One region of the Actinosynnema sp. NPDC004786 genome, then DNA from elsewhere that is predicted to be linked to it. Evidence: riboswitches for the same ligand, from Rfam matches in the RefSeq annotation. Region 1 holds a riboswitch; the other holds the start of a gene.

Region 1 (3,303 bases):
TCCACAGGAAGCAGGAGCCCCACAGCAGGGCCAGCAGTCCCATCCGCACCGCGCCACGTCCGGTCATGAGGCCACCGTCCCCCACGACCGTCTTCAAGAAAAGTGAAACCTCGTGACCGCGCGTTAAGCAGCACTACAAGATCATCCCGAACGTGGAACTCGGGGGTCCCCAACGTTCGACACTCGGGTCCCGGACGTAGGACTCACGCGTGAGTCCTACGTCCGGAACGCGTGTGTCCTACGTCCGGGACCCCCGAGTTCAACGCTCAGCGCGTGTGGACGAACAGCGAGTCCACGCCGTGCACGATCGACGCGGTGCGGAACGCGGGCCGCGCGGCGGCCAGGCGCAGGCCCGGGAACCGGCGCAGCAGCGCGGGGTAGGCGGCGCGCAGCTCCATCCGGGCCAGCTCCGCCCCCACGCACCGGTGCGCGCCGTACCCGAACGCCAGGTGCGACGTCGGCGGCCGGGAGGGGTCGAAGTCCGACGCGTCCTCGCGGTTGGCCGCCGACAGCGACACGATCACCACGTCGCCCTCCTCCACCTGCTGGTCGCCGACCTTCAGCGGGTGCCGGGCGAACCTCGGGAACGCCACCTGCACCACGCTCAGGTGCCGCAGCAGCTCCTCCACCAGCGGCGCGGCGGCCGCGTCGTCGTCACGCATCGCGGCACGCGCCGCGTCGTCCTTCAGCAGCACGATCGCGCCCAGCGCCAGCATCGACGCCGTGGTGTCGAACCCCCCGGTCAGCACGCCGTCGGCCAGGCCCGCCAGCTCGACGTCGCTCACGTCGTCCCCGTGCTGGCGGATGATCGAGCCGATCAGCCCGTCGCCCGGCGACCGGCGCTCGCGGCGCACGATCTCCTCCATGTAGGACAGCGACTCCGAGATCGCGCCCAACGCCTGCCCCGCGCCGCCGAACAGGTCGAACCGCGCCGCCGCCAGCTCCTGGAACCGGTCGCGGTCCTCGTAGGGCACGCCCAGCAGCTCGCAGATCGTCAGCGACGGGATCGGCAGCGCGAACTCCTTGACCAGGTCGACCGGCCCGTCGACGGCCTCCATGGCGTCCAGCCGCTCGGTCACGATCGCGTCGATGCGCGGCACCAGCCGCGACAGCCGACGCATGGTGAACTCCGGCGTGAGCAGCTTGCGCAGCCGGGTGTGGTCGGGCGGGTCGGCGAAGCCGAGGCCGCCGGGCGACTGCTCGATGCGCCCGACCGCCGCGCCGAGCCGCGCGTAGTCGTTGCTGAACGCGCCTGTGTCGGACAGCACCTTCCTCGCCTCGTCCTGCCCCGTGACCAACCACACCCGCAAGCCGAACGGCACCGGGATCCGGTGCACCGCGCCGGCCTCCCGCATCCGCTCCAACTCGGCGACCGGCACCACCCCGTCCCGCTTCAACGGGACCAGCGCCCGGTCCGGGAGCAGCGACAACGCCCGCGAACCGATCTTGCCCAGCACCCACCGCGTCGCCGAACGCCGTGCGACCCACGCCACCAAGCCGTCGCGCACGGACGCCAGAGTCGTCATCGAACACCCCTCTTCCCCAGATCGAATCGACCGACGGTAACCGTACGTAGGGGTGAGCAGCATCGCGCTAGAGGCGGATTGACACGACAGGGTCCTTGACAGACGATCGGCAATCGCGCGCGAAACGGGGGAAGCCGGTCGAAATCCGGCGCTGACCCGCAACGGTAGGCCCCTCCCGGGGACGAGCCCGAACACCCGTCGCGCGTGCCACGCTCCTGACACCGTCGAGGTCAACGGGTCGGAGCCCGGGAAGCGGCGAGCACGGCTGTCCGGGGTCCGCTCGCGCCTTGCGCCCCGGAAAGGCAGAACATGTCGTTGAGACGGACCGCCGCCGTCATCGCCGCCGCCGCTGTCACCGCGCTCGCGCTCGCCCCCGCCGCCCGGAGCCAGGACGAGGCGCGGGCGGTGCCGACGACGGACGCGAGCGACGCCGCCGCGGGGTGGCTGGCCCGGCAGCTCGTCGACGGCGACCACTTCCTCTACCCCGGCACGACCTCCCCCGACCAGGGCTCGACGTTGGACGCGCTGTTCGCGTTCACCGCCGCCGGGGTGGCCTCCGACAGCGCGGACAAGGCGCTCGCGTGGCTCGCCCGGCCGGAGGTCATCGCCAACTACCTGCACTTCGACGACCCCGCCGAGTCGTTCGCGGGCTCCTACGCGAAGCTGGCGCTGGCCGTCCAGGTCCGCGGCGGCGACCCGTCGGACTTCGGCGGCGAGGACCTGATCGCGGGCCTCACCGCGTTGCAGGCCCCGTCCGGCCGGTTCGTCAACAAGTCGCAGTACGGCGACTTCTCCAACGGGTTCAGCCAGGCGTTCGCGGTGCTCGCCCTGGACCGCGCGCAGGGCGCGCCGCGGGCCGCCGTGGACTACCTCGTCGGTCAGCAGTGCGGGGACGGCGGCTTCCCGCTGATCCTGGAGGCCACGCCCTGCGTGTCGCACGTGGACGCCACGTCCATGGCCGTGCAGGCGCTGGTGGCCGTCGGCGACACCGCCGCGGCCGGCGAGGCCCTCGACTGGCTGGAGGGCGTGCAGCAGCCCGGCGGCGGCTTCCGCGACGAGGGCGCGACCGACGCGGGCAACGCCAACAGCACCGGTCTGGCCGCGCAGGCGTTGCGCGCGGGCGGCCGCACGGCCACCGCGGACCTCGCCGTCCGGTTCCTCACCTCGCTCCAGGTCGGCTGCACGGCCGCCGAGGCCGACCGGGGCGCGATCGCGTTCGACGCGACGGGCTTCCAGCATGCCTCGTCGTTGCGCGCCAGCGCGCAGGGCGTCCTCGGCCTGGTCGGCGTCGGCTTCGGCGACCTGACGGCCGACGGCGGCACGCCGGGCACGCCGGTGCTGGACTGCCCGGCCACCACCACGTCGTCGACCGCGGCCACCACCACGAGCACCGACACCACGACGACCACCGGCACCGACGCGACCACCACCACGACGGACGCCTCCGTCACGGCCACCACCACGACCGCCGCGGTGGTGGCCGTGACGGCCAACCGGGGCAACCTGGCCCGCACTGGCGCGGACGTCGGCCCGGCGCTGTGGGTCGGCGCGCTGCTGCTGGTCGGCGGGGTGCTCACGGTCCTGTTGTCGCGCAAGCGGTACGCGGATGCGCGGAAGTGACCGGCCGGTGGGCGCGAGCGCTGACGGCGGCGGCCGTCGTCGGGCTCGCGATGACGAACGCCCCGCTGACCGCGCAGGCGGCTGACTGCGCGGGCGTCACGGTCGTCGTGGACTTCCGCTCGTTGGGCGGCGGCGTGCAGACCGGGTGCGCGCCCGG
Region 2 (3,303 bases), on a different contig from region 1:
CCACGCTGCGCCCGTGCCGCGCGCTGTGGAACACCACCACGTCGGCCTCGCCGATCAGCCGCGCCGCCTTGACGGTCACCAGCTCCGGGTCGCCCGGACCCACCCCGACCCCGTACAGCCTGCCCGTCATTCTTCCTCGCTCGCGATCGCGTTGAGCGCCGCCGCGGTCATGGCGCTGCCACCCCGCCGACCGCGCACGACCAGGTACTCCAACCCCAGGCCGTTGGCCGCCAACGCGTCCTTCGACTCGGCCGCGCCGATGAACCCCACCGGCACGCCGAGCACGGCGGCGGGTCGGGGCGCGCCCGCCGCGATCAGGTCGAGCAGGTGGAACAACGCGGTGGGCGCGTTGCCGATGGCCACCACCGCGCCCTCCAACCGGTCCCGCCACAGCTCCAACGCCGCCGCGCTGCGCGTGGTCCCCAGCTCCTCGGCCAACCCGGGCACCCGCGGGTCGCCCAACGTGCAGACGACCTCGTTGTCCGCGGGCAGCCGGCGACGCGTCACGCCCGCCGCGACCATCTGCGCGTCGCACAGGATCGGCGCGCCCGCCAGCAGCGCCGCCCGCGCGTCGCGCACCACGTGCGGCGAGAAGTCGACGTCCCCGACCAGGTCGACCATCCCGCAGGCGTGGATCATCCGCACCACCACCCGGGCGACGTCGGACGGGAACCGCGCCAGGTCGGCCTCGGCGCGGATGGTGGCGAACGAACGGCGGTAGATCTCCGCGCCGTCCTTGACGTACCCGGTCACCTGATCTCCTCGTACCCGTCGCCGGTCGCGACGAACTCCACCACGTCGCCCGCCGGGCGACCGCACCGCCGGGCGCAGCCCGACCAGTGCACCCGGCCGGACCCGGTCCGCGCCCGCACCCAACGGGTCGCGTCGGCCCGCACGTCGGCCAGCGACTTCGCGCACCCCGGCCGCCCGGTGCACGCGCTCACGCCGTGCCACGGCGAGTCCGGCGACGTGAACAGGCCGCCGGTGTCGGTCCCGGCCGGCAGCACCAGGCTCCGCCACGGCGTGATCCGCACCGGCACGCCGGCGAGCAGCCGCGCGTCCCACCGCCCGAACGGCACGCCCGCCACGACCACGTCGCCGTGCCCACCGGGTGCGACGGGCGTCACACCGGACGGGATTTTCACGGAACCGGGCTCGCCCAGCGCCGCCGTGATCTTCCGCACACCGCCGTCCACTTCGGACAGCCGCCACGCCTCGCCGCGGATCCCGGCGAACACCCGCGCGGCCGTCACCACGGCGTTCACCGGGTCCGCCACCCGCAGCCCGGAATCGCGCCCGGCCAGGAACAACGCGTCACCGACGAGCCCGATGTCACCCGACAGGCCGCTCACCGCGCCACCCACCGTGACCAGGAACCTCCCCGGCAGGGAGGCCAACTCCGGCGCCGCGAGCAGCGCCGCGTCGAGCGCGTCCACCAGCGCCTGGTTGTCCTCCATCGGCGCGGCGACGATGTTGCGCATCCGCTCGTGCGTCACCGACGGCAGCAGGCCGGCCGCGCGCAGCCGCGCGCCCAGCTCGTGCTCCGCCCCCGGCGCCAAGCCCCTGATCTGCACGTTCGCCCGTGACGTCAGCTCCAGGAACCCGTCGCCGAGGTCCAGCGCGGCGGCACGCAGCACGTCGACCCGCTCGGCGCTCAACGTGCCGCCGGGCACCCGCACGCGCGCCAACCCGCCGTCGGCGGCGCGGTGCACGTCGACGGCGCCGGGGCAGGCGTCCGGGTGAGTTCGCTCCGTGGGCATGGACTGGATGCTAACTGCCGTTAGGGTGACCTCCGAACGGCGAAGCAGCAGGAGGAAGCCGGTGTGAATCCGGCGCGGTCCCGCCACTGTGACCGGGGGAGCCCCCGGGAGTCAGGAACTCCGCTCGCCGTCCCCTACGACCGGGGCGAGGACCCCCGAGGGATGGAGCCCGCACGTGATCCTGCTGTTGTCGACCTCCGACACGGACCTGCTGTCCGCCCGTGCCAGCGGCGCCGACTACCGCCTGGCCAACCCCGCCCGCACCGCCGTGGACGACCTCCCGGCCCTGGTGGAGGGCGTCGACCTGGTGGTCGTGCGCATCCTCGGCGGCCGCCGGATGTGGGAGGAGGGGCTGGACCGGCTGCTCGCGTCCGGCCTGCCGGTCGTCGTGCTGGGCGGCGAGCAGAACCCGGACGCGCCGCTGATGGAGCTGTCGACGGTGCCCGGCGGGGTGTGCGCCGAGGCGCACGCGTACCTGGCGCACGGCGGCGCGGCGAACCTCGCCCAGTTGCACCGCTTCCTGTCCGACACGGTCCTGCTCACCGGCCACGGCTTCGCGCCGCCCGCGCCGACGCCGACCTGGGGCCTGCTGGAGCGGGACGACCAGGCCGACGGGCCGACCGTCGCGGTGCTGTACTACCACGCCCACCACGTGGCCGGGAACACCGCGTTCGTGCACGCGCTGTGCGACGCGATCGTGGCCAAGGGCGGCCGGCCGCTGCCGGTCTACTGCGCCTCCCTGCGCACCGCCGAACCGGAGCTGCTGGCCGAGCTGGCCAAGGCCGACGCCCTGGTGGTCACCGTGCTCGCGGCCGGCGGCGCCAAGCCCGCCGCGGCGTCGGCCGGCGGTGACGACGACGCGTGGGACGTGGGCGCGCTGGCCGCCCTCGACGTGCCGATCCTCCAGGGGCTGTGCCTGACCACGAGCCGTGCCGCGTGGGAGGGCAACGACGACGGTCTGTCCCCTTTGGACACCGCGACGCAGGTGGCGATCCCGGAGTTCGACGGCCGGATCATCACGGTGCCTTTTTCGTTCAAGGAGGTCGACGAGGACGGCCTCACCGTCTACGTCGCCGACCCGGAGCGCGCCGCCCGGGTCGCGGGCATCGCCGTGCGCCACGGCAGGCTCCGGCACGTCCCGCCGGCCGAACGCCGCGTCGTGGTGATGCTGTCGGCCTACCCCACCAAGCACTCCCGCATCGGCAACGCCGTCGGCCTGGACACGCCCGCGAGCGTGGTCCGGCTGCTCGCCGCGATGCGCGACCGGGGCTACGACATCGGCGACGGGCTGCCCGGCGTGGCCGACCTCGACGGCGACGCGCTCATCCACGCGCTCATCGCGGCCGGCGGCCAGGACGCCGACTGGCTCACCGAGGAGCAGCTCCGGGGCAACCCCGTGCGGCTGCCCGCCGCCCGCTACCGCGAGTGGTTCGCCACCCTGCCGGCCGACGCGCGCGAGGAGGTGGAGCGGCACTGGGGCGAGGCGCCCGGCAACCTGTTCGTGGACCGGTCGCGCGACCCCGACGGGGAGATCGTGCTGGCC

What was found. Region 1 has a riboswitch for cobalamin ahead of ACWEFJ_RS06065 (peptidase). Riboswitches for the same ligand answer to the same signal wherever they lie in the genome.
Region 2: another riboswitch for cobalamin. It lies ahead of cobN (cobaltochelatase subunit CobN); the one in region 1 lies ahead of ACWEFJ_RS06065 (peptidase).

Annotation. Positions count from the first base shown of each region.
Region 1 is NZ_JBSGBG010000005.1:53,473-56,775, forward strand. It holds gene ACWEFJ_RS06055 (DMT family transporter) at 1-67, opposite strand, end outside; gene ACWEFJ_RS06060 (cytochrome P450) at 267-1,526, opposite strand; cobalamin riboswitch at 1,613-1,745, shown strand; gene ACWEFJ_RS06065 (peptidase) at 1,836-3,146, shown strand; gene ACWEFJ_RS06070 (hypothetical protein) at 3,143-3,303, shown strand, end outside.
Region 2 is NZ_JBSGBG010000007.1:98,296-101,598, reverse strand. It holds partial or broken gene ACWEFJ_RS08425 (precorrin-2 C(20)-methyltransferase) at 1-130, opposite strand, end outside; gene ACWEFJ_RS08420 (precorrin-8X methylmutase) at 127-753, opposite strand; gene ACWEFJ_RS08415 (hypothetical protein) at 750-1,760, opposite strand; cobalamin riboswitch at 1,772-1,901, shown strand; gene cobN (cobaltochelatase subunit CobN) at 1,936-3,303, shown strand, end outside.